DNA from 2 places in the Polaromonas potterensis genome. Region 1 is predicted to be linked to the other one. Evidence: predicted binding sites of a transcription regulator. Region 1 holds the regulator's gene; the other holds the start of a gene.
What was found. Region 1 encodes sigma-54, which starts transcription at its own class of promoters, with help from an activator protein. Its sites were predicted from a motif close to TGGCANGNAANCTGCTTT; they were not measured.
Positions count from the first base shown of each region.

Region 2: the regulator sigma-54 is predicted to act here: its motif matches at 2,028-2,045, upstream of R6254_RS06860 (THxN family PEP-CTERM protein).

Region 1 covers NZ_JAWQLX010000001.1:586,606-589,989, forward strand. The annotation lists gene lptA (lipopolysaccharide transport periplasmic protein LptA) at 1-275, shown strand, start outside; gene lptB (LPS export ABC transporter ATP-binding protein) at 286-1,053, shown strand; gene R6254_RS02815 (RNA polymerase factor sigma-54) at 1,201-2,736, shown strand; gene R6254_RS02820 (THUMP domain-containing class I SAM-dependent RNA methyltransferase) at 2,894-3,384, shown strand, end outside.
Region 2 covers NZ_JAWQLX010000003.1:164,446-167,829, reverse strand. The annotation lists gene R6254_RS06875 (quinone oxidoreductase family protein) at 1-370, shown strand, start outside; gene R6254_RS06870 (NUDIX domain-containing protein) at 387-1,193, shown strand; gene R6254_RS06865 (ISAzo13-like element transposase-related protein) at 1,221-1,664, opposite strand; gene R6254_RS06860 (THxN family PEP-CTERM protein) at 2,116-2,925, shown strand; partial or broken gene R6254_RS21940 (ISAzo13-like element transposase-related protein) at 3,187-3,384, shown strand, end outside.

The DNA.
Region 1 (3,384 bases):
TCATCCGCCAGGCCGTGTTGCGTCGCTACATAGGCGCGACCCTGGCTGACGAAACCCACGGCAACCTGATTGTTTACGACAACCCGACCGACGTGTTCACCGTCGACAGCGGCGAGAAAGCCCGCACGGCCAGCAACCCCTCGGGCCGGATTCGCGCCCTGCTGGCGCCGCGCAACCAGGCCCCCGCAGCGGGCGCCCCCGGCGCCCCGGCGGCGCCCTCCGGGTCGGCGCCTGTTCTGCGGCCCAGTACCACGCTGGGCAATGACAAAAAATAACACCGACGCCATGAATGTGTCTCCGGAAACCGCGCCCATCAGCCGCCTGGTGGCCACCGGCCTGCAAAAGTCCTACGGCAGCCGCAAGGTGGTGCGGGATGTTTCGCTGACGGTGCAAAAAGGCGAAGTTGTGGGTCTGTTAGGCCCCAACGGCGCCGGCAAAACAACGTCGTTTTACATGATCGTGGGGCTGGTGCGCGCCGACGCCGGCGAGATCACCATCGACGGCGAGTCCATCGAACACATGCCCATCCACAAGCGTTCGCGCCTGGGCCTGAGTTATCTGCCGCAGGAAGCCTCGATTTTCCGAAAACTCACGGTCGAGCAGAATGTGCGCGCCGTGCTGGAGCTGCAGGCCGACGAAGCCGGCAAGCCGCTGAGCGCCAAGGCCATCAACGAACGCCTGGACGCCTTGCTGCAGGATTTGCGCGTCGACCACCTGCGTGATTCACCCGCGCCTGCCCTGTCGGGCGGCGAGCGGCGCCGTGTCGAGATCGCCCGGGCGCTGGCCACGCAGCCGCGTTTTATCTTGCTGGACGAACCTTTTGCCGGTATCGATCCGATTGCCGTGATCGAGATCCAGCGCATCATCGGTTTCCTGAAGTCCCGCGGCATCGGCGTGTTGATCACCGACCACAACGTGCGTGAAACCCTGGGCATTTGCGACCATGCCTGCATCATCAGTGATGGCCACGTGCTGGCCACGGGCACCCCTTCTGAAATTGTGAACAATGCCGATGTGCGCCGGGTTTACCTGGGCGAACATTTCAAGATGTGATCACTTTGGCTCCCCCCCTTTGTCGCTCACTGCGTGTAGCTCCCTCCCCCCTGCAGGGGGCGGCGCCTGCGCCCCGGCAAAGCCGGTTGCGCGGCCCCCGCTTGGTTCATACATCCCAACCCGCTTTGTCGCGCACTTAGGGATGTCGTGAAACAAGGCCTGTCCCTACGCGTTTCGCAGCATCTGGCGCTGACGCCCCAGTTGCAGCAATCGATTCGCCTGCTGCAACTGTCTACCCTGGAGCTGAGCCAGGAAGTCGAGCAGATGCTCGACGAAAATCCTTTTCTTGAAGTCTCCGAAGAAGCCGCGCCGCGCGAAGACTTTGGCCTGGTCCAGGCCGACACGCCGGTCAGCCAGGAAACCCGTGAGTTTGAATCTGCTACGGATTCCATAGCTGTCAGCGCAGATGGCGCGGGGGCTACAAGCCAAAATGAGGCTGAACCCAGCAGCGAGGCCAAACTTGAGGAAAGCTGGGACGGCGACGGCAGTGTCGACACCGCGCCCGACGACAACGAGTGGGGCGGCGACGCCGCGCCGCGCAAAAACAACAACGACGACAGCGAGGTCGATGCCGCCGATCTGGCGCGCAGCCATGAATCGCTGCAAGACCATTTACACCGCCAGGCGCTGTCCCTGCGCCTGATGCCCGAAGGCCGGGCGGCGCTGCATTTTCTTATCGAATCGCTCAACGACGACGGGTACCTGGAAGACAGCCTGGCCGAGTTGGCCGCGGGTCTGGCCGGGGACGACCTGGAACAAGTCGAAGCGATGGTGCACGAGTTCACCGTGGCCCTGAAGCTGTTGCAACACATGGAGCCGGCCGGCGTGGGCGCGCGCAACCTGGCCGAGTGCCTGGGCCTGCAACTGCTGGAGTGCAAAAACTCCGACGAAACCCGCGCCGCCATCGCCATGTGCCAGCAACCCATGGAGTTGCTGGCTCGACGCGACGTCAAGCGTCTGTCGCAGCTGTGCGGTTTTCCCGACACCGTGATCAAGGCCGCGATTGCACTGATAGGCCGGCTGGACCCCAAGCCGGGCCGGCGTTTTGTCAACGTCGAGCGCAACCTCATCGTGCCCGATGTGATCGTGGTCAAGTCCGGCCGCGGCTTCAAGGTTTCGCTCAACAGCGACGTGATGCCGCGCCTGCGGGTGCACGACATTTATGCCAATGCGCTCAAGCAGAACCGGGGCCAGAACGGCCAGGCCCTGCAGCAGCGCCTGCAGGAGGCGCGCTGGTTCATCAAAAACATCCAGCAGCGTTTTGACACCATCCTGCGGGTCAGCAGCGCGATTGTCGAGCGGCAGAAAAACTTCTTCACCCATGGCGAACTCGCCATGCGTCCGCTGGTGTTGCGCGAAATCGCCGACGAGTTGGGCCTGCACGAGTCCACCATCTCGCGCGTGACCACGGCCAAATACATGAACACGCCGTTTGGCACCTTCGAGCTGAAGTATTTTTTTGGTTCGGCGCTGGGCACGGAAACCGGCGGCAATGCCTCCAGCACGGCGGTGCGGGCGCTGATCAAGCAGTTTGTCGCCTCAGAGAGCCTGACCAAACCGCTCAGCGACAACCAGATTTCCGAAATGCTCAAGGAGCAGGGCATCGAATGCGCACGCCGCACCGTGGCCAAGTACCGCGAGGCTTTGCGCATCGCACCGGCGAACCTGCGAAAATCCCTATAACGGGGGATTTCTATAAATCCGGTTCTCGGGCGCTTGGCCGCGTTGCGCGGTGCTCGGAATCCTCATGCACCGAAGTGCATTCCGGTGTCCTGCGCGCCGCACGCCTTGCCCTGCATCCCGATAACCGAATTTCTAGAAATCCCTAGAGGCCCCACATATGAACCAACTTCAACTATTTTTACCTTGCGCCGCAGGTGTCGAGGAACTGCTGGCCGCCGAGGTCAAACGTATCACCGGCACCCAGGGCAAGGCCTGGCGCGCCGGCGTGCAGGTGGCCGGCTCCTGGCGCGACGCGCTGCAGCTCAACCTGCACAGCCGTCTGAGCCAGCGTGTGCTGATCGAGCTGCAGCACAACCAGTACCGCAGCGAACAAGACCTCTACAACGCCGCCGCCGCCGTGGCCTGGGAAATCTGGTTCACGCCCAAACAGACCTTCAAGATCGAGGTCACGGCGCAACACAGCCCGTTGACCAGCCTGAACTTTGCCGCGCTCAAGATCAAGGACGCCATCGCCGACCGCTTCCGCGACAAATACGATGTGCGCCCCGATGTCGACACCCGCTGGCCCGATGTGCGTGTGTACGTGCACCTGACCATAGACACCGTGACCCTCTACATCGACACCTCGGGCGAGCCGCTGTTCAAACG
Region 2 (3,384 bases), on a different contig from region 1:
CATCACCGGCGGTAAAGGCGTGAAGGTGGTCTACGACTCGGTGGGCAAGGACACCTTCCTCAAGTCGCTGGACTGCCTGCGCCCCTTCGGCCTGCTGGCCAACTTCGGCAACGCCTCGGGCAAGGTCGAGCCGCTGGACATCGGCTTGTTGGCCGCCAAGGGTTCGCTCTATGTGTCGCGCCCCACCTTGTTCACCCACATCGCCAGCCGCGAAACCACGCAGGCCATGGCCGACGATTTGTTTGCCATGGTCAGCAGCGGCCAGGTCAAGATCCGCATCGACCAGCGTTTTCCGCTGGCCCAGGTGCAAGAGGCCCACCGCTCGCTGGAAGCGCGCCAGACCACCGGCTGCACCATCCTGACCCTGTAAACGGGGATGAGCGGTGATGGACGATGTTGATCCGCACTGGCTGGCGGCTTTGCGTGCCAGCGCCAGCCAGGCGCCGCAGCGGCGGCGTTTGCCGCTGCTGGCGGGGGATGCCGTCATTGGCTCGGTGGAACCTGATTTCTTAAGCCAAATCGTGCTTCTGCCCTTGTCCGACGGGCGTAAGCAGCTATCAAAAGTGGAGCGACCGGAAGGCGCCGTCTGGCAACTGCAGGGCGAGGTCACGGCCAGCCTGCAGGCGCTGGCAGAGGCCTTGCGCGAAGCCGGCCTGGCCCATGCCTGGCGTGACGAACAACTGGCGGTGATGGATGCGCAAGGCCATCGTGTCGGCAGTGTGGAGCGCGCCGTGGTGCGGGTGCTGGGCATCGCCACCCAGGCGGTGCACCTGGTCGCTCAAGCGGAAGACGGTCGCTTCTGGGTGCAGCAGCGCGCCTGGAGCAAGGCCAACGACCCCGGCCTCTGGGACACCTTGATGGGCGGCATGGTCAGCGGCGCCGACACCCTGGCCAGCGCGCTGGAACGCGAGACCTGGGAAGAAGCCGGCCTGCAACTGGGGGACTTGAAAAATCTCAGGCACGGCGGCCAGCTCGATGTTTGTTGCCCCTGCACCGACGGCCACGGGGCGGGTTATGTCATCGAACATATAGCCTGGTACCGCTGCACCATGCCGGACCGGCTGATGCCGCAAAACCAGGACGGCGAAGTCGAACGTTTTGTGCTGATGGACAGACAGGAACTGCTGCAAAAAATGCAGGGCCACGCATTCACCCGCGAAGCGGCACTGATTCAGACGGCCTTCTTGGCTTAGGCTTTGGCAAGCAATAACTTCCCCGAATCAGCGGTCTAGTGGTGTGGCGCGGTAGCTCCATTGCGGCAGGTGTTCGTCGAAGGTGATGCGCATGGTTGCGAGGAAGTCTGCGGCGCACTTTTTGCCTGCTGCGTAAACCCCATCCAAGACAGCCACAGACACCTTTGATCCGGTGCTGGTTTTCGTCTTCGCCATGAATTTTTTGGCGATGTCGAAGGTATGGAAGACACCCCCTTGGCAGGCCCGCGTCACAGGGGCAAACAAGCGATGTTCGATCGGGTTGTGTTTTGAGTCGTACGGCGGGTAGTGCGCTACGCGGATTTCAAGCCCCAGCCGCGCTGGGCCAGTTGCTGCAGCGCTTCCTTGAACACATGCCGATTGGAGGCGTGAGCCTACTCCATCGCATAGCAGCAAGACACGACGGGCGTCGGGGTATTGACGCCTGCCATGTTGCGTCCACCAGTGCGCGATGGCGTCGCAGCGCTGGTGTCCACGCTGGTGTGGAGGTGCATATATCCCTCATCCCTCCTTGCGTGCCACGTCATACAGACCGTGTATCCGCTGACCATGTGATGCGCTTGCCCTGCTTCATCGCGCCAGAGCGACAGCAAACCGAATGCGCCCGACAAGTGTGATGTGCAGGAGGCCGCACCCTTGGCAAGCATGACATTTTCAAGGAGTCAGGGATCGAAAAGAACGGACATAAGACTCTCCGCAGCTGAACCTGAAAGAAAGCCTTGCGCTGTCGGATTTCCTGACAGTCAAGATCTCAAGTAAGTGAGGTGGACATGAAAGATCATTGATTTATATAGAGTTTCTCAACTCTTAGAAAGATGGTACGGCTTATGCTTTTGATCTGGCGGAGGGCTTGGCGGGCAAGAAACCTCCAAGTTGAACCGAACAATTTAAATGGAGATTCATCATGAAAATACACTCCGCACTCAAGGTCCTGGCTCCGCTGGTGATCGGCTTAGCCGGTTTCACGGCCGCGCAAGCGGGACCTCTGGTTACCGACTGGAACTACTCTTTGTCAGGTGTATGGAATTCATTCGCGCCAGCTGGGGTGTCGAACCCCAATTCCAAGACCTTGATTTGGGGTACATCAACCGGCTCAGGGCAATCTTCACTGGTGATTACCGACCCTGCTGCTGGAGCTATCCAGACGCAAATCACCGGGACCTCGCCAGTTCCTGGAACCACCGCTGCCGGCGTGACCTTGACCCACAACAACAACCCCATTACAGGAACCACCCTCACCAACGCAGAACTTCGGGTAACCTTGAACCTATCCGCAGCCTTACCCGCCAATACTCCTGGCATTCCGGGCGCGTTGACACCCCTCAACTACGACATTCTGTTCTCGGAAACGCCGAATTCCACGCCCTGCGCTGTCGTGACCAGCCCCACGCCCTGCAATGACATCTTTGTACAGCAAACAGGTTTCCTGAACCAAATCCTTAACTTTGACGGCAACACTTATTTCCTCAACATCTTTCCGACCTCGGGTGGTTTGTTGGGAACCTTGCCGAATGCTGCTTGCGCGGCAGCAGGTGCAGCTAACGGTTGCTTTGGCTTCACCACGGTGGAAAATCAATCAAATACCCTGGCATTCGGCTTCACGATTTCTACCCAGCGTTTGACGCAACAAATCCCTGAGCCAAGCATCCTCGCGCTACTCGGTATCGCCTTGGCGGCAGGCTGGTTTGCCAGCCGTCGGCGCAAACTGCATTAGTCCCAAGCACTATTGCTGACTGGCCGGTAAGGCGGCCCAGTTGCAACGTAGCCCTGATAAGCCGGAACATGCATAGCGCATCTTCCGGCTTTGTTACGCATGGCGTTCAACCCCTGACCCAGCAGTTAGGATTTGTCAAAAAACAACGTCCCGGAACGCGAATTTTTTGAGCGACGTGGAATGAGCGAAAGCGTTGAAAAAAGCGCGGGTTGGCAGAGTGACGGGTTATACAAAAGACATTGAGCTGAAGATGCAGCGGGCGACCCGATGCGCGAAGGCGTCTCGTGGACCCACTTATCCAGGCGTGAGATCAGCGGGCGATTGGCTGAGATGGGCACACCGGCGAGTCGGCACGTGGTGCGCAAATTGCTCAAGAAGAACCATGTGGGCCAGCGCAAAGTCTGCAAGAAAAAGTCCATGGGCGCGCACCCTGATCGCAAGGTGCAGTTTGAAAACATT